One region of the Neorhizobium sp. PAMB6716 genome, then DNA from elsewhere that is predicted to be linked to it. Evidence: riboswitches for the same ligand, from Rfam matches in the RefSeq annotation. Region 1 holds a riboswitch; the other holds the start of a gene.
What was found. Region 1 has a riboswitch for S-adenosylmethionine ahead of AC4CWH_RS14090 (O-succinylhomoserine sulfhydrylase). Riboswitches for the same ligand answer to the same signal wherever they lie in the genome.

Region 1 (11,445 bases):
GCGACGACAACGGCATCCTTTTGATGTTTGACGAGGTGCAGTCCGGCGTTGGTCGTACCGGCAAATTTTTTGCCTATGAGGCAACCGGCATTACCCCCGATATCATGGCCGTGGCCAAGGGCATCGGCGGCGGTTTTCCCTTCGGCGCCTGCCTTGCCACCGCCGAGGCCGCCTCCGGCATGAAGCCCGGCGTTCACGGCACGACCTATGGCGGCAATCCGCTCGCCATGGCTGTCGGCAATGCCGTGCTCGACGTGGTGCTGGCCGATGGCTTCCTCGACAATGTGCGCGACGTGGCGCTGGTTTTCCGCCAGGGCCTTGCCTCGCTCAAGGACCGTTTCCCCGATGTGATCGAGGAAATCCGCGGTGAAGGCCTGATGCTGGGCGTGAAAGCCCGCGTGCCCGCCGGCGAACTGGCGCTGGCCATGCGCGAGGAACATCTGTTGGGCGTTCCCGCCGGCGATAACGTTATTCGTCTGCTGCCGCCGCTGGTGGTGACGGCGGAAGAGGCCCGTGAGGGCATTGCGCGCATCGAGCGTGCGGCCGAAAAGCTCAGCCGCGAACAGTTGAAGAAAACGGCCTGACGGGCTCTTTCGTAACGCAAGGGCCGCCGGACGGCGCCCCGATGGATTGGACCATGGCATCACCTAAGCATTTTCTCGATCTCTCGGCCGTTTCGTCCGGGGAGCTGCGCACCATTCTCGATGACGCCCGCACCCGCAAGCAGGCCACCAAGGCCGGCACGGCGGACAAGCCGCTGGCCGGCAAGATGCTGGCGATGATTTTTGAAAAGCCGTCTACGCGCACCCGCGTCTCGTTTGATGTCGGCATGCGCCAGCTGGGCGGCGAAACGCTGTTTTTGTCGGGCACGGAAATGCAGCTCGGGCGTGCCGAAACCATTGGCGATACCGCCAAGGTTCTGTCGCGTTATGTCGATGCCATCATGATCCGCACGACCGACCACACGCGCCTGCTGGAGCTTGCAGAGCACGCGACAGTGCCTGTGATCAACGGTCTCACCGACGAAACGCATCCCTGCCAGATCATGGCCGACCTCCTGACCTTCGAGGAACATCGCGGGCCGGTGGCGGGCAAGACCTTCGCCTGGACAGGCGATGGCAATAACGTGCTGCATTCCTTCGTGGAAGGCGCTGCCCGTTTCGGCTACCAGATGAACATGGCCGTGCCGCTGGGTTCTGAACCCTCCGACAAATATCTCAACTGGGCGCGCAACAATGGCGGCGACGTCAAGCTGTTCCATGATGCCGAACGTGCCGTCGATGGCGCCGACATGGTGGTGACCGATACCTGGATCTCGATGAACCAGGAACACAAGGCGCGCGGCCACAATGTCTTCCAGCCATACCAGGTCAACAGCCAGCTGATGCAGCGCGCCAATGCCGATGCACTGTTCATGCACTGCCTGCCGGCGCATCGCGGCGAAGAGGTGACCGACGAGGTGATCGACGGTCCGCAGTCCGTCGTGTTCGATGAGGCGGAAAACCGCCTGCATGCGCAGAAGTCGATCCTGGCCTGGTGTTTTGGCGCCGTCTGACGCTTTTGGGCGAGCGGCTTGATTTGACGGTCGGGCCACCCCATCTGTCGGCTTTCCAATCGCGCCCGCACCCCTGCCGGTTCGGGCGTTTCAAGATACATCGTCGGCCTCTTTGCCCGGTCAGCGGTTCCGCTCGGCCGCCTTATGTGCGAAATGGGTGCTCCGGCGCGAAGGAGTAAGTCATGGCAGAAGCTGTAGTGGACGTGAGTGAACTTAATCTGGCGGGCGATGACCGCGTTATCCCGTTCCAGGTCGAGGGACTGGATGTGCGCGGCCGCGCCGTACAGCTCGGGCCGCTTCTGAACACCATTCTCGGTCGTCACGATTATCCGGCACCGGTTGCCCGGCTGCTCGCCGAAGCCATCGTCCTCACGGCGCTGATCGGCACATCGCTGAAATTCGACGGCCGTTTTACCGTGCAGACGAAGGGGGATGGTCCCGTCGATCTGCTGGTTGCCGATTTTTCGAGCCCTGAAAGCCTGCGCGCCTATGCCCGTTTTGACGAGGAAGCGCTGGAGGCTGCGGTGAAGGCTGGGCGCATTTCGCCGCCAGAACTGCTGGGAGAGGGATTTCTCGCCTTCACCATCGACCAGGGCCAGGGCATGCATCCCTATCAGGGCATCGTGCCGCTGGACGGTTCGTCGCTCGAGGAAATCGCCGGGGTCTATTTCCGCCAGTCGGAACAGATCCCGACCAAGGTGCGCCTCGGCGTGGCCGAACTGATCGACCGTGATGAGGCGGGCAAACCCCGCCACAACTGGCGGGCCGGCGGCGTTCTGGCGCAGTTTCTGCCGCAGGCGCCCGAGCGCATGCGCCAGCAGGACCTGCACGGCGGCGATGGCGACGAGCGCGACACCGACCACCTTGCCTCCGACGATGCCTGGGCCGAAGCCAGCATGCTGGTGCAGACCGTGGACACCGACGAGTTGACCGATCCGGTGGTCGGCATCGAGCGGCTGCTGTTCCGTCTCTTCCACGAACGCGGCGTGCGGATCTTCGAACCGCAGGCGGTTCTCGATCGCTGCAGCTGTTCGCGTGACAAGATCAAGGGCGTGCTCTCCGGCTTCACCGCCGAGGAAATCACCGCAAGCGTCGAAGAGGGCGAGGTTTCCGTCACCTGCGAATTCTGCTCGACCACCTATCGCTACGATCCATCAGAACTCACGCCGGCCTGATCGGGACGGTGATGTGCCGTTCCCGTTCACGATGATGCCGTGAACGGGAGTGATCAAGGCGGCCTTGTTCAGGGGCTTGAGCATTCAAAGCTTTCCGCCTGGTTGAGGTCGCCGCTGCCATTGTATTTCGCGGCTTGCGGATAAGGGCACAGAGGCCGCTCCCGGACGATTTTCGACCCTTCCATCTGGCTTGCCAGGATCTGTTTCGGCGGCGTGCCGCGCTCCACCCAGTTCATCAGCGGTGTCAGCGCGTCGAAGGTATCCGTTCCGTAGCCCATCCGGCAATGGTTCATGCCAGGGACCATGAAAAGCCGATAGAAGTCTTCGGTCTTCTCCTCGCCCATCGTCTTGCGCACGGCCTCATAATAATTCACCCCCATCATCGGGTTGAGGGCAGGGTCTGCCCATCCGAAATAGGTGATCATGCGTCCGCCACGCGTCGCAAAGGCCGAAAGGTCCGGATCGGTGGCATCAAGGATCTGTCGAATGGCCTTGATCTGCGGATACTTCGCGTCGAAGTCGAAGGTCTTCCAGTCGATGTCCTTGCCGGACGCTGGCAGCATTGCCATGTTCTTGAGGAAGGTTTCGCCATAGGCCAATTGCCGGCTGGGGCCGTCTTGCGACACGATCCACAGGTTCCAGCCGCTTTCCCCTTTTGGGTCCAGTCCCTCGACACCCCAGGGAACGCCTGGAAACACCGTCTTGCCGCCGATCTGAACGCCATCGGCAATGGTTTGCAATGCCTGTGCCTGCGCTTCGGTGAAGCACTGGTCGCCACCTTCTCCTGCCGCGCAGATCGGCAGGTCTTTGCGCGGGTCGAACTTGCATTGACGGGGATCGGTGATCAGCCCGTCGGATGCGCCATCCAGCCCGTCGCACTGGTTCATCACCGCCTTGGCAAGAACCGGCAGCTGTGTCGGGGAAATGGGTGCTTTTTGAAGGGCGCGGGCGTTCCAGACGCCCCACACCTGCGTGTCGGTGAAGTTCAGAACCGGTGCACCCGCGATAATGCCGTCGAAATCGGCCGGATAACGCTGCGCTGCGATCAATCCCTGGCGTCCTCCGGTCGAGCAACCATCCCAATAGGAATAGGCGGCCGTCTTGTCATAAAAGCGGCTTGCCATCTCCTTGGCTGCGGCCACAGTCACATGCACGGCCCGTGAGGCGTAATCGATCAGCAGATCCATATTGCCATCGGCAAAATCGCCGAGTTGGTAGGTGCGGGCATCATGGCCGGTATTCTGCTGGACTGTCATGAAGCCACGCGCCAAAGCCGCGTTGCGGGTGGCCACGCGCGAGGGGGCGGCCAGATCTTCGCCGGCATATCCGCCATTGCCGAACATGTAGAGCCGCTTGTTCCAATTGTCCGGAAGCGTCACCTCAAAGGCGATCTGGGGCCGGATGAAGCCGGTCACATGGCAATGCCCGGGCACGTCGCCGTTTTCTGCGACGTGGCGCGCAATCAACTGGGTAATCTCGCCGAAACTTGCCCGGCTCAGCGCTTCGCATCCCATTTGAGGGGAAACCGCAGCAGGTGCCCAAGGGGTGCCGGGTGGTTGGTCTCTGAAGCTACTGGCGTTCTGGGCATTTGCGCCACCGCCGGTGGCCAAAATCATCGCGGCGCTGCATAGCAGCGGTATCATCTGTCGCATCAGTTCTCCTCCCAAAGACCACTGGACCGGAGAAATCTGTGCCTGTCTCATCAAAACGACAAATAGCGGTTTGGTCGCCACCTATAACCAAACGAGGCCGCATGGCCTCAGTTCAGCACCCGCATCAACCCCGGGCTATCCAGCGAAAATGCGGGAATATCGACGTTGAAAATCTCGCCCTCGTCGGTTTCCATCTGGTAGTGGCCGAACATCACGCCGGAGGGCGTGTCGAGCGGGCAGCCGGAGGAATATTCGTAAGTGTCGCCCGGCTTCAGGCGCGGCTGTTCGCCGACCACGCCGGGGCCCTCGACCTCGTCCACCAGCCCGTTCTGGTCGGTGATGTTCCAGTAGCGATGGATGAGGCGCACGGTCAGGTTGGAGTGGTTGGAGATGACGATGCGATAACCCCAGACATAGCGGCTGTCATCCGGATCGGATTGCTCCTCCAGATAATAGGGTTCCACCTCGACTTCGATATCCTTCGTCCGGGCCCGGTACATGCGCGATACCTTTACTCTATACAATGAGGGATATCGTACAGGATGGGCGCAAGGTCAAGAAATGCACCCATCCTTACAGTCACGAACTGGCGATTAACCCTGTTCCACTGCGCCTGACCGAAACGTCCCGGTGATTTTTACGCCGATACGGCGGCAAGAGCCCGTGTCAGATCGTCCACCAGGTCATCGGTGTCTTCAATGCCGCAGGAGAGGCGCAACGTGCCGCCGGAAATGCCCAGTTCGGCGCGGGCCTCGTCCGTCAGGTTCTTGTGCGTCGTGGTCGCCGGATGGGTGATCAGGCTTTTTGCATCGCCGAGATTGTTGGAAATCTTGATGATCTCCAGCGCATCCTGCAGGGCAAAAGCTGCATCCTTGCCGCCCTTCAGTTCGATGCAGATCAGCGTCGAGCCGCCGGTCATCTGCTTGGCGATGATATCGGCCTGCGGATGGTCCTTGCGGCCGGGATAGATGACCTTGGCCACCTTCTGCTCGCCGGCGAGGAAATCGGCGATACGGGCCGCACTTTCCGTCTGCTGGCGCACGCGCAGCGGCAGGGTCTCAAGCCCCTTCAGCAGCGTCCACGCATTAAACGGCGACATGGCCGGGCCCGTATGGCGGAAATAATCGTGCAGGTTTTCGTCGATCCACTGCTTGTCGGAGAGGATGACGCCACCGAGGCACCGGCCCTGGCCGTCGATATGCTTGGTCGCGGAATAGACGACGACATGCGCGCCCAGTTCCAGCGGCTTCTGGAAGAGGGGGGTCGCAAACACGTTGTCCACCACGACCTTGGCACCGATCTGGTTGGCAAGCTTTGCCACGCCGGCGATATCGACCACTTCCAGCGTCGGGTTGGTCGGGCTTTCGAGGAACATCACCTTGGTGTTGGGGCGGATCGCCGCTTCCCAGTTGGCGAGATCCCGCCCGTCGATCAGCGTGCATTCGACGCCATATTTCGGGGCAAGCGTTTCCACCACATAACGGCAGGAGCCGAACAGAGCGCGGGCAGCGACGATATGATCACCGGCCTTCACCTGGCAGAGGATGGCTGCGGCAACGGCTGCCATGCCGGATGCGGTGGCGCGCGCATCTTCAGCGCCTTCGAGCGCAATCATGCGCTTTTCGAACATGTCGTTGGTGGGGCTGCCGTAACGGGCGTAGATGAAGCCGTCCGTCTCGCCCTTGAAGCGGGCTTCGGCGGCGGCGGAATTCTCATAGACGAACCCTTGCGTCAGATAGATCGCTTCGGAGGTTTCGCCATACTGCGAGCGCAGCGTGCCTTCGTGAACCAGTTGGGTTGCGGGGCGCCAGGTCTTGCTCATGCGTGTCACCATCTCGTAACAAAAAAACCGGTCGCATATGCAGACCGGTTTCGCACCCGGTCTTTTTAGCCACTTGTTTAACGTGGCTGCAAGCCGACCGGCCAAATCACCACGGGATAAACCTGCCTTACGCCCGTCTGGCGCTTGCGTCAATTCCCCGGTTTTGCTTTTGTCCTGCGATTGAAGGATAGGGTTTATGACACGCACATCAGGCATTCTGGCGGATAGCGCCATCGGCGCCCTTTTCGAGGCGGGCCGGCTGAAAAGCCAGGCGCCGCTGGATGGTGACCAGATCCAGCCGGCAAGTCTCGACCTGCGTCTCGGTGCAAAGGCGCTGCGCGTGCGCGCAAGCTTCATGCCCGGCCCCAACCACACGGTGGCCGACAAGCTGCAGCGCCTGACGCTGCACGAGATCGATCTCGAAAACGGAGCCGTGCTGGAAACCGGCTGCGTCTACATCGTGCCGCTGATGGAAAGCCTTGATCTCCCAGCTGACCTCTCGGCCTCCTCCAATCCGAAAAGCTCGACCGGCCGCCTCGACATCTTTACCCGCGTGATGGTCGATCGCGCCCAGGAATTCGACAAGATCCCGGCCGGCTACACAGGCCCGCTTTATCTCGAAATCTCGCCGCGCACCTTCCCCGTTATCGTGCGACGCGGCTCGCGGCTGTCGCAGATCCGTTTCCGCACCGGCCATGCGCTTCTGACTGAACCGGAAGTTCTGGCATTGCACGAGGCGGAAACGCTGGTGGCGAGTGAAACCCCGAACGTTTCGGGCGGCGGCATCGCGCTCTCCATCGACCTCAAGGGTACCGGTCCGGACGGGCTCATTGGTTATCGCGGCAAGCACCACACCTCCGTCATCGATGTCGACCAGAAGGGCGCCCATGATGTGCTCGATTTCTGGGAGCCGCTTTACAGCCGCGGCCGCGACGACCTGATCCTCGATCCCGACGAATTCTACATCCTCGTCTCGCGCGAGGCCGTTCACGTGCCGCCGCTTTATGCCGCCGAAATGACGCCCTATGATCCGCTGGTGGGTGAATTTCGCGTCCATTACGCCGGCTTCTTCGATCCGGGTTTCGGCCACGCACCAGCCGGCGGCTCCGGCAGCCGCGCGGTTCTGGAAGTGCGCAGCCACGAGGTGCCTTTCATCCTCGAACACGGCCAGATCGTCGGCCGTCTCGTCTACGAACACATGCTGGAGCGCCCGCAAGGCCTTTACGGCTCCGGCCTCGGCTCCAATTACCAGGCGCAGGGCCTGAAGCTGTCGAAACATTTTCGCAGCTGACAGCTGGCGCTTTTCGCGTGGTTTCCACTTGAACGGCAAAGCAGCTTGATGTTAGAGCTTTTGCGCTCAAGCGGGTGTAGCTCAATGGTAGAGCAGCAGCTTCCCAAGCTGAATACGAGGGTTCGATTCCCTTCACCCGCTCCAACCTCCTCCCGCTCCCGTCGCGTCCCAGCCGCTCAAGTCTGTGGCAAAAAGCGTTTTCGTCTCAGGTAGAAAATCTTGTCGGCGATCTTGGCCTCGATGCCTGTCGGGCGTGGAGCCTCCTGCCGCAAAAGGGCAGGGTCCAGCAGTTGCGCCTTGAAATCCTCCATCACGGCTGCCGGCGTGTGGCGTTGCAGGAAGTGCGCAGGCTCTGCCCGCAGCGACCGGTCGAAGGTCAGCAGGATGCGGGCCAGGTCGAAGCGGTTTTTATAGACAAGGGCGTCCGTGCCTGCGTGCTCGATATGGGCGCGCTCGCGGCTGCGGCCGCAGGTGATGATTTTGCGCCCTGCGGCGTGGAATTCGGCGCAAGCCAGACCAAAGGTTTCGCCGCGCTTGCGCGCATGCAGCATGGCGTCTGCTGTCTGGATGAACCGTGCCTTGGTATCCGTATCCGTCGTGCCGGGCAGAAAGTGCACGCGCGGGTCCGACAGGAACGGCTCGATGTTCATGAAGATGAAAAACGTGTTCTTCGATTTGGCGAGAACATGCGGGATGACCTTGGCTTTGACGAAATCGATGTCAAAGCTTTGCCGTCCCCCGTAACAGCCAAACACGGCGGCATCTGAGGGTATGCCGAGCATCGCGCGCAGATCGTCGGCTGTCCGTGCCGGGTGAACGATATGGGGAACGGCGGCGCCCTTCTGCCGCCGGCACAACCGCGCAAGCCACGGCGACACATAGGCATAGGCATGGCCGTGGATTTCTGATGGTTTTGTCGGGAAAACGGCATGCACCATGGTTGGAATGTCTGGAAAATCGACTGCGTCGCGGGCGCCGCTCTTGATCGTGTAGAACGCATCCACCCGGTGCGACCGAAGCCGTTCATGCAGGTCTGAAACGGAGGAATAGGCGATGACCTCGAAGCGGGCCTCGAATTTCCGGATGGCTTCGGCAACATTGGCCTTGGCGTCCCGGTCATAGAAGATCAGGCTCCTGTTGCCGAGAATGGTCTCGTTGCCTTCGGCGTAGTCGAAGAGCGCAACCGATGTGCCGCGCTCGCAAAGCTCTCCGCCGTTGAAACCGATCAGCACGCAAACCTCCGTATATCCTGCAGCACAACCACCAGAATCGGCAGCAACCATTGCCTGCCGCGCCACAGCGGCCATACCATTTCCGTTCTGCGGGCAGCAAGCGTCTTGCAAGACCGTTACGAGGCTCTTGTCATCTGGCGTACAAAGGCATTATCACCGCGCGCGAGCGATATCCCGGATGGAGGGTCGCAACGGGAGCGGTCATGAAGACAGTCAAAATCTGGTACACCGACTTCTGGCCCGAGTTCGATCCGCAGAGCCTGTTCCTGATGGATGTGATCTCGCCTGACATCCGTGTCGTTCTCGATGAGAAAAATCCGGATATCGTGTTTTATTCGTGCTTCGGAACCGTTCATCGCACTTATGATTGCTTGCGGGTGTTTTTTACCGGCGAGAATGTGCGCCCGGATTTCAACATCTGCGATTATGCCATCGGTTTCGATTATCTGGTGCTCGAAGACCGGCATCTGCGTTATCCGCTGTATTTCTGCGATCCTGAGCGTGCCGAGGCGGCGCACCGGCGGGCGCCGGTGGATGCCACTCTGCTTGAGGCGCGCGGCTTCTGCACCTTCATCTATTCGAACGGACGGGCCGATCCGGTGCGAGACGGGTTTTTTCATCGCCTGTCAGCGCAGCGTCCGGTCACCTCGCTCGGGCGGCACCTGCGCAACGATGATCGCTTCGATCACGTGAAGGGGCTCGATCCGGTCAGCGCCAAGGTGTCGGTAATGAGCGGGTTCAATTTTTCCATGGCCTTTGAAAATTCGAGCACCCCCGGTTACACCACCGAAAAACTTTTTCACGCCTTTGCCGCCCGCTGCATTCCCATTTACTGGGGCAATCCGAAGGTGGCTCTCGATTTCAATCCGCGCGCCTTCATCAACCGGCATGATTTCGAAGACGATGACAGCTGCATCGCCCATGTCATGGCGCTGGCGGAGGATCCGGATCGGATGGTCGCCATGCTGAACGAACCGGTGTTTGCCGATGGCAATGATCCGGCACGTCGCCGCGACGAACTTGCCGCCTTCCTCAATTTCATTCTCGGGCAGGACATGGAGGCAGCGCGACGCCGGACGCGGTATGGTTATGCCGCGATCTTCGTGCGCCGCAACGAACCGCGCCAGCGCTCGTGGCTGAGCAAGCTCAATGCCAAGCGCAAGGTATGGCGCCACCGCTGAGTGTTCGGCCGGCTCACCGCTTGCGGGTTGGCCGATGGGGCGTCTTTTTCCAGAAAAAGGGGTTGGTGCGCAACTCGTTCAGCGCCCGCCAGGCGGCATAGGAGGTCATCATCCAGTGCAGCGGAACGGCGAGCCAGCGATGGCCGACCTTCAGCTTTTCAATGCCGATCATCGAGCCGACGCCAAGACCGAGAAACGTGACGTAGCTGCAGAGCACGTTTGATGTGTCGAGCAGCATCAGGACAAGATCGGTGCCGGGGATGTCTGACAGCGGCGTGTGGATCAGCGTCAGCCCGGCGTTCACCATGAACAGCAGGATCAGCGGGTGCAGGAGGGCAGACAGCAGCATGCCGCCGATCATCAGGTGAAAGACGATGGTGGCTTTGAGCCCCATCTGCCGGCCGGTCAGGATCGGGTTGCGGGTCAGCACCAGCCAGGTCTGCAGCCAGCCCTTGAACCAGCGGATGCGCTGGCCGGTCCAGATCGGCAGTGACACCGGCGCATCCTCCAGCGTCTGGCAGCGCAGCGTTTCGGACCGGTAGCCGAGCCGGTAGAGCCGCAGACCGAGATCGGCATCCTCCGTCACGTTGAACGGGTCCCAGCCGCCGACCTTGCGCAGCACGGCGGTGCGGAAATGGTTGGACGTGCCGCCGAGCGGCAGCGGCATGCGGTAACGGGACAACATGGGCAGGAGACCGCGAAACAGGGCTGCATATTCCACCGCAAACAGCGTGCTGACATAACTTTCATCGACATTGGCGATGATCAGCGGCGCCTGCAGGCAGGCAAGCTCCGGGCCGCTGGCGCGGAAGCGTTCATAGGCCTCGATGAGCTGATGCGGATGGGGCCTGTCTTCCGCGTCGAAGATGGCCAGAAACTCGCCTCTGGCTGCCGGAAGCGCATAGGCGAGCGCCTTCGGTTTCGTGCGCGGATGATAGGGGGGAACGGTGACCACCTCGAAATAAACCGGCAGGTGGAGGGCGGCAAGCGCTGCCAGGGTGTCTGTGTCGTCTTCCTCGCAGACCAGCTTGATATCAAGACGCGACCGGGGCCATTCCAGCCGCTCCAGGCTGGAAACCAGCTGACCCACCATGCCGGCCTCGCGGTAGATTGCCACCATCACCGTATAGTCCGGCGGCGGGCCTGTGGGAACGGCTGCGGGTTTTGGCGGTCGTTTGCGGTATTTCTGTTGAAACAGGGCAACGAAGCGCAGCGAAAGCGAAGCAAGATAGGCAAGCGACACGGTGGCATGCACGAGTGGCAGCAGGAGTTGTGGCTGCATGATGCAGGCGCAGACGGTGGCTGTAACGGACGTGCCGACAACCAGTCCCTGGCGACCCGTCGCCACGATGCGCGCCGAATGATCCGGCTGCAGTTCGAAAAGCTCACTGGCTGCCTTGCGCACCCGCCGGGCCGAGCCTGCCTCCCAGACGGCACGGCGCAGCGCGCTCGGCGTGGTGACCACCAGAGTGCTGGCAAGTTCCGGCAGGCGTGTCAGAAGGCTTGCAAACTCCGGCAGTTTTTCCGCTCGTGGCAC
Region 2 (11,445 bases), 710 kb from region 1:
CTGCGGCCCCTTGTGGCCACGGTAATCGGCGCGCAGGCTCTGCAGGTTGCCGAGGCGGCGCATGTTGCGCTTGCGCCTTGCCGTCACGCCATAACGCAGCCAGTGTTCCTCGCGCTCGATCTGCTTGCCGAGCTTGTGCTGCTCAAGCTCTTCCTCTTCCAGCACCTTGTCGCGCCATTCTTCAAAGAAGGCAAAACCGCGCGCAAGGCGCCGCGACAGGCCGCGATCGAGCCAGACGGTGGCGGTGGAGACCTTTTCGAGAAAACGTCGGTCATGCGAGATCACCACAAGCGCGCTTCGCGTTTTCTGCAACTCGCCTTCCAGCCATTCGATGGTGGGAAGATCGAGATGGTTGGTCGGCTCGTCCAGCATCAGGATATCCGGCTCCGGCGCCATCACGCGCGCAAGGGCTGCGCGGCGGGCTTCGCCACCGGAGAGCCGCGCGGGATCCTCCTGGCCGGAAAGGCCAAGATGCTCGAGAAGATAGGTCACCCGGTAGGGATCGTCACCGGGGCCAAGCCCCGCTTCGGCATAGGCTTGAACGGTGGTGTGGCTGCCGAAATCCGGCGCCTGTTCAAGATAGCGGATGGTCGAGGACGGATGGCGAAAAACCTCGCCGGATTGCGCCTCGACAAGGCCTGCGGCAATCTTCATCAGCGTCGACTTGCCCGAGCCGTTGCGCCCGACAAGGCAGATGCGGTCGCCCGGTTCCACCTGAAAATTGGCGCCATTGAGCAGCGGCGCGCCGCCAAAACTCAGATAAATGTCGTCGAGCTTGAGAATCGGGGGTGCCATCTGGTTCCTTAGGCTCCGGTCAGGTCATAGGGGCGGGCCATCAGCAGCGCGCGCCCTTGTCCGAGCGAGATCGAGATCGGGCCCTGCGCAACATTGGATATGGTGCGCGACGAGCCGAATGTCAGGGAAAAATCGGTGAGCGGGTAACGGACGTTGGAAAGGGTCAGTCCCTCGAGGTCGCTGAAGCCGAGCACGGAAAACAGCGAGCCCCTGGGCAGTTCCAGTTCCATCTGGTCACCGCTGATCAGTGGATAGGCTTCTTCCTCGCCGGAGGTCAGCATCACCTCCAGCCCGGCTTCGGCAAGAGACAGACCGTGCAGGGTATGTTGCAACGCATGGTCGGAGCGTTCGCCGCCAAGGGCGCCGACGAGAATTAGTCGCTCAGCACCGCGCGCCAAAGCTTCGGCAACGGCAATTTCGCCATCGGTTGCAGCCTTGGTCGCGGGATAGGAATGGCGCTCCACCTGGCGATAGCTTTCCCGCAGCGCGGCATCGGCGGAATCAAAATCGCCCACCCAAAGCTCCGGCGTGAGGTTCAGCGATTTTGCATGGCGCATGCCGCTATCGGCGGCAATCACGCGGCTGCCGGCGATCAGCGCGCTTAAACGCTCCGTCGCGGTCAGGCTGCCGCCAAGCAGAAGGGTAAAGGTGGATGGGCTCATGGGTCATGCCCTTAGCGCATCTTCCGCCAAAAGCAAAAGCCCTATGATGCACGGACCGCCGCCACGTCATCTGCGCGCGCGTCCTTTAAGGGCTGAAGGCGGGAGGCAAGGCGATGGGGTTTTGCGGTCTTGGGGCCAAGAGGGCGGGGGCAGGCGTGCGTCCACCAAGGCTTGGCGTGCGGGGCGGGCACGCTCGATGCGCTGGCCCGCCGCCGCCCAGTGTCAACGCTTCTTCGGGCTTGCGGCAGCCGCACCCTTCAACTGTGTGGTGAAGGTGGATGTCGGCGCTGCCGAAGGCTTTTCCTTGTCCTTCTTCGGCTTTCTGACTTCGCGGTTCGAACGGACCTGACCTTTGGCCATGGGATGCTTCCTTGTTGCGCAGGCTCATGCGCTGCGGCGGTGGTGATGCGGATGAAAACAGATCATGCAAGAACGCTCGTCCCGGGGTGGGAGGCCTTTTGAAACGGGCCACGGCATCGGGGCGGTCGGGTGACCAGGCAAGCCCGGTCGGGAAGCAGAAGATATAAAATGCTGTCTTTGCCGGTCGCCTCTCCTGTCTCGGTCGGAAAGGCGAAGCATCAAAACTTTGCGCCTGTTAGCGTGTCAGAACTGTGGCTGAACACAAGCACATTTTTTAAACGGCGATCGCGATCTTTGGCCTTTCTTTCTTGCGAAGGCGGCGCCCGCTCTTTACCTCTTGGCGCCAAAGCCGACCTTGGCCGCTAAAGGCTGGCCGAACCGGGAATGAGGTCCATGCAGTTTACCGGAACCGACGACTATATCGCCGACAAGGACCTGATGGTCGCCGTCAATGCTGCCATCCGGCTGGAGCGCCCGCTTCTGGTGAAGGGCGAACCCGGCACCGGCAAGACGGAACTTGCCCGCCAGATCGCGCTTTCGCTTGGCCTGCCGATCATCGAATGGAACGTAAAATCCACCACACGCGCCCAGCAGGGGCTTTACGAATATGACGCCGTCTCGCGCCTGCGCGACAGCCAGCTTGGCGATCCCCGCGTCAACGACATCGCCCATTATATCCGGCGCGGAAAACTGTGGCAGGCTTTTGCCGCCGGCGAAAAGCAGGTGCTGCTGATCGACGAGATCGACAAGGCCGATATCGAGTTTCCAAACGATCTTCTGCAGGAACTCGACCGCATGGAGTTTCATGTCTACGAGACCGGCGAGACGGTGAAAGCAGAGGTTCGCCCCATCGTCATCATCACCTCCAACAACGAGAAGGAACTGCCGGATGCGTTTTTGCGCCGCTGTTTCTTCCACTATATCCGCTTTCCCGATGCCGATACGCTCGCTCGCATCGTTGAGGTGCATTATCCCGGTATCAAACCGTCGCTGCTGCGCGCAGCGCTCACCCGTTTCTATGAAATCCGCGAAATGCCGGGCCTGAAGAAAAAGCCGTCGACATCGGAGGCACTCGACTGGATACGGCTTCTCGTCTCCGACGATATCGATGCCGAGGATCTCGGTGCCGATGTGAAGACGGCATTGCCCAGACTGCATGGTGCGCTGTTGAAGAACGAGCAGGACGTCCATCTTTTCGAGCGCATGGCCTTCATGGCGCGGCGGGAGCGGTAGGACGTTAGAAAGCATGAAATTCCCCGCTGATTGACGGGCAGAGAAGAAACGCCTATTTAAAGTGCCTCTCGTGGTGATTTGGCCGGCCGGCTTGCAGCCACGTTAAATAAGTCGCTAAAGGGCCGTGAGAAGCGTTCAAAGACTTCCCCCGGACCGGTTGCGATTTTCGCCGCCGGTTTTTTTGTTTTGGACGAGTGAAGACCATGCCGATCAAGATCCCCGATACGCTGCCCGCTTTCGAAGCACTGACGCACGAAGGTGTGCGGGTGATGACCGAGACGGCCGCGGTGCGTCAGGATATCCGCCCGCTGCAGATCGGTCTGTTGAACCTCATGCCGAACAAGATCCGCACCGAAGTGCAGATGGCCCGCCTTGTCGGCGCCTCGCCGCTGCAGGTGGAGTTTTCACTGGTGCGTGTGGGTGGCCATAAGGCGAAAAACACCTCGGAAGAACACCTCCTTTCCTTCTACCAGACCTGGGACGAGGTGAAGGACCGCAAGTTTGACGGGTTCATCATCACCGGCGCGCCGGTGGAAATGCTGCCGTATGAGCAGGTGACCTATTGGGACGAGATGCGCCAGATCTTCGACTGGACGGAAACGAATGTTCATTCGACGCTGAATGTCTGCTGGGGTGCGATGGCCGCGATCTATCATTTCCATGGCGTGCCCAAACACGAGCTGAAGGAAAAGGCGTTTGGCGTGTACCGCCACCGCAATCTTTCGCCGTCTTCCGTTTATTTGAGCGGCTTTTCCGATGATTTCCAGGTGCCGGTGTCGCGCTGGACGGAAGTGCGCCGCGCCGACATCCAGACCGTGCCGGGGCTGGAACTGCTGATGGAATCCGACGAGATGGGCGTCTGCCTGGTGCATGAGAAAAAGGGCAACCGGCTCTACATGTTCAACCATGTCGAATATGATTCCACCTCGCTGGCAGAAGAGTATTTTCGCGATGTGAATGCCGGCGTTCCGATCAAAATGCCCTATAACTATTTTCCGCATAACGATGTGGCGCTGACGCCGCTCAACCGCTGGCGCAGCCATGCCCACCTGTTGTTCGGCAACTGGATCAACGAGATGTACCAGACCACGCCTTATGATCTGGAGAATATCGGCAAGCGATAGGGCGGAGACCCGCGGTGTTCATTCCCTTCTTTCTGGCGCTGAAGCAGGCAAGGATTCCCGTGACGCTTCGGGAGTTCCTGGCGCTTCTGGAAGGAATGCAGGCGGGGCTTGCCGAGTTCGATGTCGAGGCCTTCTATTATCTCGCCCGCGCCACGCTGGTGAAAGATGAGCGTTATATCGATCGCTTTGATCAGGTGTTTTCAACCCATTTCAAGGGTGTCGAGGCTGTGTCCGGCCCGGATGCGGTGAAGGCTGAACACCTGCCGGAAGACTGGCTGCGCAAGCTTGCTGAGAAACACCTGACGGCGGAGGAAAAGGCGCTGGTCGAGGCGCTCGGCGGCTTTGATGCTCTGATGAACACGCTAAAAAAGCGTCTGGAAGAACAGGAGGGCCGCCATCAGGGCGGCTCCAAATGGATCGGCACGGCCGGCACCTCACCCTTCGGCGCCTATGGCTATAACCCGGAAGGCGTGCGGATCGGGCAGGAAACCTCGCGCCACCGTAAGGCGGTGAAGGTCTGGGACGCCAGAGAATTTCGCGATTTCGACGATGCCCGCGAGATCGGCACGCGCAACATCAAGGTGGCGTTGAAACGCCTGCGTCGCTGGGTGCGCGAAGGCGCCGACGAGGAGCTGGATCTGGCGAGCACCATCCGCTCCACCGCCGAACACGGCTATCTCGACGTCAAGACCCGGCCGGAGCGGCGCAATGCCGTCAAGCTCCTGATGTTCTTCGATGTCGGCGGGTCGATGGACGATCATGTGCGGGTGGTCGAGGAGCTGTTTTCTGCCGCCCGTGCCGAGTTTCGCCATCTCGAGCATTTCTATTTCCACAATTGCCTTTACGAAAGCGTGTGGCGCGACAACCGCCGTCGCGCAGAGCGCCTGCCCGTCGAGGATGTCCTGCGCAGCTATGGCCCTGACTACAAGGTGATCTTCGTCGGCGATGCCACCATGAGCCCCTATGAGATCAGCCATACGGGCGGCTCTGTCGAGCACTGGAACAAGGAGCCGGGTTCCGTCTGGATGCGCCGGCTGACCGACCATTTTGCCCATGTCGCCTGGATCAATCCGGTGCCGGAGGCCCATTGGGAGCATGTCCAGTCGCTTGTGATGATGCGCTCCATTCTGGAAAACCGCATGTTTCCGCTCACCCTGCAAGGGCTGGAGCAGGCAACGCGCCTGCTGTCGCGCTAAGGTATTTCGAGCATTGCGAAGCTGCCGGAAATGGCGCAGTTTGCGCCCGCACGAGAATGAGGAGCAGGACGGATACCATGACGACACAGGGCGAAATCTTCGGCACCACCCCCAAGGGCGAAACCGTCTACCGGGTCAAGATTTCCGGCGGCGGGCTGACGGCCCATGTGATGACCTGGGGCGCCGTCATCCAGGATCTGCGCCTTGATGGCCATGCAGAACCGCTGGTGCTGGGCTTTGACAATTTTGCCGATTATCCGCTGCATTCCTCCTATTTTGGCGCAACGCCCGGGCGTGTGGCAAACCGCATCGGCCATGGCCACTTCACGCTGGATGGCAAGGAGTACCAGCTGGACCTGAACCAGCAGGGCACCACCCATCTGCATGGCGGCAGCGATGGCCTTGGCAAGACCAACTGGACGATTGTGGCGCACGCAGAAAACAAGGTTATCCTGCAGGTCACCGATCCCGATGGTCGCGGCGGTTATCCCGGCAACTGCACCGTGACCGCCACCTATGAGCTGAAGGACGAGGGTGTTCTGAGCGTTATCTACGAGACGGCGACGGACGCCCCGACGCTTGCCAATCTCTGCCAGCACACCTATTTCAACCTCGATGGCCGCGAAGATATTCTCGGCCATGACATCATGATTGCCGCCGACCATTATCTGGAGCTTGACGAGCAGCAGGTGCCGACCGGCGTTCTGGTGCCGGTCGAGGAAACTGCGATGGACCTGCGCCAGCTCGGGCCGCTTGCCCGCACCGGTGCCGATGGCGCACAGGTGGATTTCGACCACAATTATTGCCTGTCCAGCGAGCGGGTGGAAAAGCGCTCCGTGGCGCTGGTGCGCAGCGTCAATTCCGGTGTGTCGCTCGAAGTGCGCACCACCGAACCCGGCGTGCAGCTTTATTGCGCCTTCAAGCTGGTGCCCTCGGTGCCGGGCCTCTCCGGCAAGCCTTACCAGCCCTATGGGGGCCTCTGCCTGGAAACGCAGATCTGGCCGGATGCCATCAACCACCAGGGTTTCCCGAACGCCGTGCTGCGTCCGGGCGAACTGCTTCGCCAGGAAACCGACTACGTGTTTTCCAAGAGCTGATGGTGTCACCACCGCCCTTTCAAAAAAGGGCGGTGGTGGAATACCGCGGCTCAGGCCTTTGACAGCGCCGGGCTGAACACCATCAGGCTCAAAAGCTCAAACAGAACCTGCGCACCGGCATGAGCCGTATTGGCAGTCGCATCATATTGCGGCGCCACTTCCACCACGTCGGCACCGACGAGATTGATGCCTTTGAGGCCGCGGATCAGTTCCAGCACCTCGCGGGTCGTCAGGCCGCCCACTTCCGGTGTGCCGGTTCCCGGCGCAAACGACGGGTCGAGGCTGTCGATGTCGAAGGACAGATAGGTCGGGCCATCGCCGACGATCGCCTTTGCCTTCTCGATGATGGCGGGCATGCCGAGACCGGTCACCTCCTCGGCGTGGATCACCGTCATGCCGCTCTCATAGGAAAACTCCCAGAGATATTCGGCAGAGCCGCGAATGCCGATCTGGATCGTGCGCGTCGGGTCGAGAACGCCATCCAGAACCGCGTTGCGGAACGGGCCGCCATGGTGGAATTTCGTCTGGTCGAAGGCGCCGCTGGTGTCGCAATGGGCGTCGATATGGATCAGGCCGACCGGCCGGCTCTTGCCCACCGCCTTCAAGATCGGATGGGTGATCGAATGATCGCCGCCGACGGCCAGCGGAAGGACACCCGCCTCAACGATCTGGCCAAAGCGCTTTTCGATGTCGTCATGGCTCATTTCCAGCCGGTAGCGGCTGCGAAACGGCACATCGCCGATATCGGCAACCTTGAGGTCAAACACCGGTGCGCAGCCGAGCACGTGGTTGTAAGGACCGATGCGGTCGATGGTGCGCAGCGCGCGCGGTCCGAAACGGGAGCCCGGCCGGTTGGTCACGCCAAGATCCATCGGCACGCCGGTGATTGCCACCTGCAGATCGCCAAAATCCGGATTGTCTGCCTCGACCGGCTGGTAGGGGGCCGACAGGAACGTCGGCACGCCCGCATAAGGGGCGGCACGCGTGCCATTGCGAAAGATCTTCTCGCCCACCTTGGCAAAGGCCGAATCAAAGATCTCGCCGCTTTCGCTTTCTGCGTATTTGGCGCGCAGGGCGTCCAGTTTGTCCGGGGTCCAAGTCATGGTCTGTCTCTTTCATCAATTGCCGGCATCCACTGCCGGCATCCATTGCCGGAAAGCCTGCGCAAGAATTAAGCGCCGCTTCTGTCTGCCTTCGATTTTGGCATTATCTTCGAAATTGAGCCGCAAAATCAATTGACATTCGTTCCTCGACCACCGTTATTCCGGCAAGTTCACGATAAGGCTACCGCTCCATGTCCCTGCCCGCATTCAATCCGCTTGTGAAATCCATCCAGCCGCCGCCGGTGCCCTCCGTGCAGGCGTGGGCCCGTGCCTATGACGGTTCGCGGGGACCGCTGATCGACCTGTCGCAGGCAGTGCCCGGTTATCCGGCGCATCCCAAAATGCTGGAGCTTCTCGGGCAGACCGCCTCCTCGCTTGCCTATACGGGCTATGGCCCGATCGAGGGGGATGCCGGGCTGCGCGACGCTTATGCCGTCCATTCGGCAGAGGTTTATGGAGCCGGCATTGCGGCCAGCAATGTTCATGTCACATCCGGCTGCAATCAGGCCTTTCTCTGCGCGGTCATGGCGATTGCGGGCGCCGGCGACACGGTGCTGATGACCGAGCCCTATTACTTCAACCACGAGACGACGCTTGCTATGCTCGGCATTCGCAGCCGTTTCGTGGCCTGCCGGGCTGAAGACGGGTTCCTGCCGCAGATTGCTGCGATCGAGGCTGAGCTTCAGCCGGGCGTCAAGGCGCTGGCGCTGGTCTCGCCCAACAACCCCACAGGCGCCGTCTATCCGCCGGCCCTCCTCAAGGCGATATTTGCGCTTTGCCGCAGCCGTGGTGTCTGGCTGATCCTCGATGAAACCTACCGCGATTTCCTGCCGGTCGCCGGTCTTGCGCCGCACGGGCTTTTTGCCGAAGAGGGCTGGCAGGACGGGTTCGTCTCGCTCTACAGTTTTTCAAAGAGCTTTTGCATTCCCGGCCACCGTCTTGGCGCCATCACGGCCAGTCCCGTCTTTATTGCTCAGGTGGCCAAGATCATGGACAACCTGCAGATCTGTGCGCCGCGCGCGGCCCAGGCCGCGGTCGCCGATGCCCTGCCGCTGCTTGCCGACTGGCGCGAGGAAAACCGGCTGGAGATCTTGCGCCGTGCCGATGCCCTGAGGGCGGTGATGGCAAAGCTTCCAGCCTGGCGGCTTGCCGCCGTCGGTGCCTATTTCGCTTTCGTGAAACATCCGTTTTCCGGTGTGCCGTCGGCGCAGGTTGCCGAGGCCCTGGCGCGGCAGGTTGGCGTCTCCTGCATTCCCGGCGGATATTTTGGCGCCGCCCAGGAAAATTACCTGCGCTTTGCCTTTGCCAATGCAGATGCCGCCACCATCGGCCGGCTGGAAGAGCGGCTCGTGGGCTTTAGCCTCTAAGGTCAGGCAAAGACGGCTGCAATCAGGAAGAAGGCACTCTTGATGATGGCGTAGATGACGCCGGCCACCAGGAACAGCGAGACGACGCCAAGGATGGCGCCGCTCGCAATCCACACGCCGTCCTTTTCGAGAATCCCGAAGGCCATCATGCAGAGCGCCACGGCCGGCAGCATGTTGCCAAGCGGAATGGGAAGCGCCAGCACCACGGCAAGGATGAGGCCGAAGCAGCCGATGACCCGTTCGGCACCCGGCGAGGAAAGGCTTCGCCAGCGCGGCTTCAGCATACGCTCGGCCTTGGCGATCCACGGGCTTGCCTTGTCGACCATGCCGGCAAAGTCGGTGCGCAGCATCGAGCGGCTGGCGATGAATTTCGGCAGCCATGGCGCTTTTCCAAGTGCCATCTGGGCGGCAAGGAAAACCAGGGGAATGCCGAGGATGGCGGACGTGCCGGGTGGCGTTGGAATGGTGTTCGGCATGGCAAAGATGAAGATCAGTGCTCCGAAGGCACGGTCCTGCATCAGTGACAGAAGGTCGGCGACGGACACACGCTCGCGTCTCTCGTCATCGGCCATGGTTTTCAAAATGGTGGAAAAGCTTGGCGGTTCTGCGCCATGTCCATGATCAGCGCCTGGGTTATCCTGCGCGTCATGTGGTGGGTCTTGGGGAAGGGCCATCACACGCTCGACAGGCACTGGAGGACGGGAAGTTTCGGAAGCGAGATTGTCATGGAAATGGCCATGCCACAAGAACATGGCCATTTCGTTACGCAAGCAGCTTAAAGCCACGTGAAACCGGGCGGAAAGCCCGAAAGGCTTATTCTTCGCGCTGGCCGGTGAGGCTCAGCAGCAGCTGGAAGATGTTGACGAAGTTGAGATAAAGCGACAGCGCGCCAAACACGGCAAGTTTCTGCTGGCTCTCCTGGTCAAAGTTCTCCGCATACTGCTCCTTGATGTTCTGCGTGTCCCAGGCGGTGAGGCCGATGAACACGACGATGCCGATGAGCGAGATGGCAAACTGCAGCGCGCTGGAGCCGAGGAAGATGTTGACCACAGACGCGATCACCACGCCGATCAGGCCCATCATCAGGAACGAGCCGAACTTCGACAGGTCACGCTTCGTCACGTAGCCATAAAGGCTGGTGGCGCCGAACATGGTGGCCGTGATGAAGAAGGTGCGGGCGATGCTGGCGCCGGTGAAGACGAGGAATACCGAGGCAAGCGACAGGCCCATGACGGCGCAGAAGGCCCAGAAGGTCATCTGTGCCGTGGAGGCCGACATGGTCTGGATCTTGAACGAGAAGAAGAACACGAAGGCGAGCGGGGCAAGCATCACCACCCATTTGAGCGGGCTCGAGAAGATCGGCACATAAAGCGCCGGCGTCGAAGACACGACGAAAGCGACAATGCCGGTGATGACGAGGCCAAGGCCCATGTAATTGTAGACGCGCAGCATGTGCTTGCGCAGCGCCTCATCGAAGACGGCCTGGGATTGGACGGCCGGATTATATCCGAAACGGGGGTTCATCGGGGTCTCCTTTGGGTTGATCAATAAAGGGATTTCGCAAGGCTTTCCGCCTCGCGGCGAAGGTTGGCGGCATTTTCGCCATGCGCCACCAGGGCATAGGCGACATCGCCGATCTGCCAGTAGGAGGCCTTGACGGCATCCTGCGTCAGTTCGGAAACCTGCTGCACGGCAAAACTGCCGGGCCGGACGGCAAACAGCGACAGACGCGTTTTATCGGTGTCGGTCAGTGCCATTTCCACGCTCGGTCCGAAGGCGGAAGGAAAGATCTGCACGTCTTCCACCTGCCAGCCCTTGGGTATCTCGGGCATGACGATGGCGGTTGCCGAGCGGATTTCTGTCGGGTCGTAACGCGGGGCTTCCGGCTGCGAGCGCATGGTGTGGCGCAGCGCAGACGTGCCATGCGCCCGGATGGCTTCCTCCACGAAGGCCGGCGGCGGTACCGAGGCCACCACTTCCGACACGGTGAAGGGGCCGAAATGGCTGCTGAGGCCCCAGCCGGCAGCAACCAGTGTCACAGTGGCAGCAAGCCGCTGGAGGGAATGAAAAATGCGACCGCGCGACAGGGCACCCTGCAGACGGCGCGCCGCCTCGCGGGTTTCCGGCCGGCTGTGGCGATGGCCTTCGGCAAGTGCCAGACGCAACTCGCCCTTGATGGCGAGATCGGCCATCACACGCGCGGCGATGTCAGGGTTTTCGGACAGATAGGCTTCCACCTCGATGCGACGGCCGGCATCCAGCTGGTCGTCCACATAGGCTTCCACATCGGCGGACTGGACCGGGTCAACGGGTTTCATCGCGTCCCCCTTCAATGAGTTTGAGATGGTTGGTGCCGTCTGCCGGACGGCGGCCGTTTTCCTCGAAGGCGCGAAGAGCTGCGCGCGCACGGGAGACGCGTGACATCAGCGTTCCCACGGGAATGCCAAGGGCGTCTGCGGCGTCCTGATAGGAAAGCCCTTCGATCGCCACCAGATGCAGCGCATCGCG

Region 2: another riboswitch for S-adenosylmethionine. It lies ahead of metA (homoserine O-acetyltransferase MetA); the one in region 1 lies ahead of AC4CWH_RS14090 (O-succinylhomoserine sulfhydrylase).

What each region holds. Positions count from the first base shown of each region.
Region 1 is NZ_CM177835.1:2,888,159-2,899,603, reverse strand. It holds gene AC4CWH_RS14115 (aspartate aminotransferase family protein) at 1-584, shown strand, start outside; gene argF (ornithine carbamoyltransferase) at 638-1,555, shown strand; gene AC4CWH_RS14105 (Hsp33 family molecular chaperone) at 1,738-2,730, shown strand; gene AC4CWH_RS14100 (tannase/feruloyl esterase family alpha/beta hydrolase) at 2,799-4,244, opposite strand; gene apaG (Co2+/Mg2+ efflux protein ApaG) at 4,490-4,882, opposite strand; gene AC4CWH_RS14090 (O-succinylhomoserine sulfhydrylase) at 5,020-6,204, opposite strand; SAM riboswitch at 6,249-6,327, opposite strand; gene AC4CWH_RS14085 (2'-deoxycytidine 5'-triphosphate deaminase) at 6,401-7,495, shown strand; tRNA gene AC4CWH_RS14080 (tRNA-Gly) at 7,566-7,639, shown strand; gene AC4CWH_RS14075 (glycosyltransferase family protein) at 7,672-8,727, opposite strand; gene AC4CWH_RS14070 (glycosyltransferase family 10 domain-containing protein) at 8,931-9,908, shown strand; gene AC4CWH_RS14065 (glycosyltransferase family 2 protein) at 9,922-11,445, opposite strand, start outside.
Region 2 is NZ_CM177835.1:3,600,545-3,611,989, forward strand. It holds gene AC4CWH_RS17380 (ABC-F family ATP-binding cassette domain-containing protein) at 1-795, opposite strand, end outside; gene AC4CWH_RS17385 (thiamine diphosphokinase) at 804-1,457, opposite strand; gene AC4CWH_RS17390 (hypothetical protein) at 1,680-1,817, opposite strand; gene AC4CWH_RS17395 (AAA family ATPase) at 2,211-3,050, shown strand; SAM riboswitch at 3,111-3,188, shown strand; gene metA (homoserine O-acetyltransferase MetA) at 3,254-4,174, shown strand; gene AC4CWH_RS17405 (vWA domain-containing protein) at 4,189-5,370, shown strand; gene AC4CWH_RS17410 (aldose epimerase family protein) at 5,448-6,467, shown strand; gene speB (agmatinase) at 6,518-7,570, opposite strand; gene AC4CWH_RS17420 (aminotransferase) at 7,768-8,937, shown strand; gene AC4CWH_RS17425 (exopolysaccharide biosynthesis protein) at 8,940-9,611, opposite strand; gene AC4CWH_RS17430 (Bax inhibitor-1/YccA family protein) at 9,751-10,461, opposite strand; gene AC4CWH_RS17435 (anti-sigma factor family protein) at 10,482-11,255, opposite strand; gene AC4CWH_RS17440 (sigma-70 family RNA polymerase sigma factor) at 11,242-11,445, opposite strand, start outside.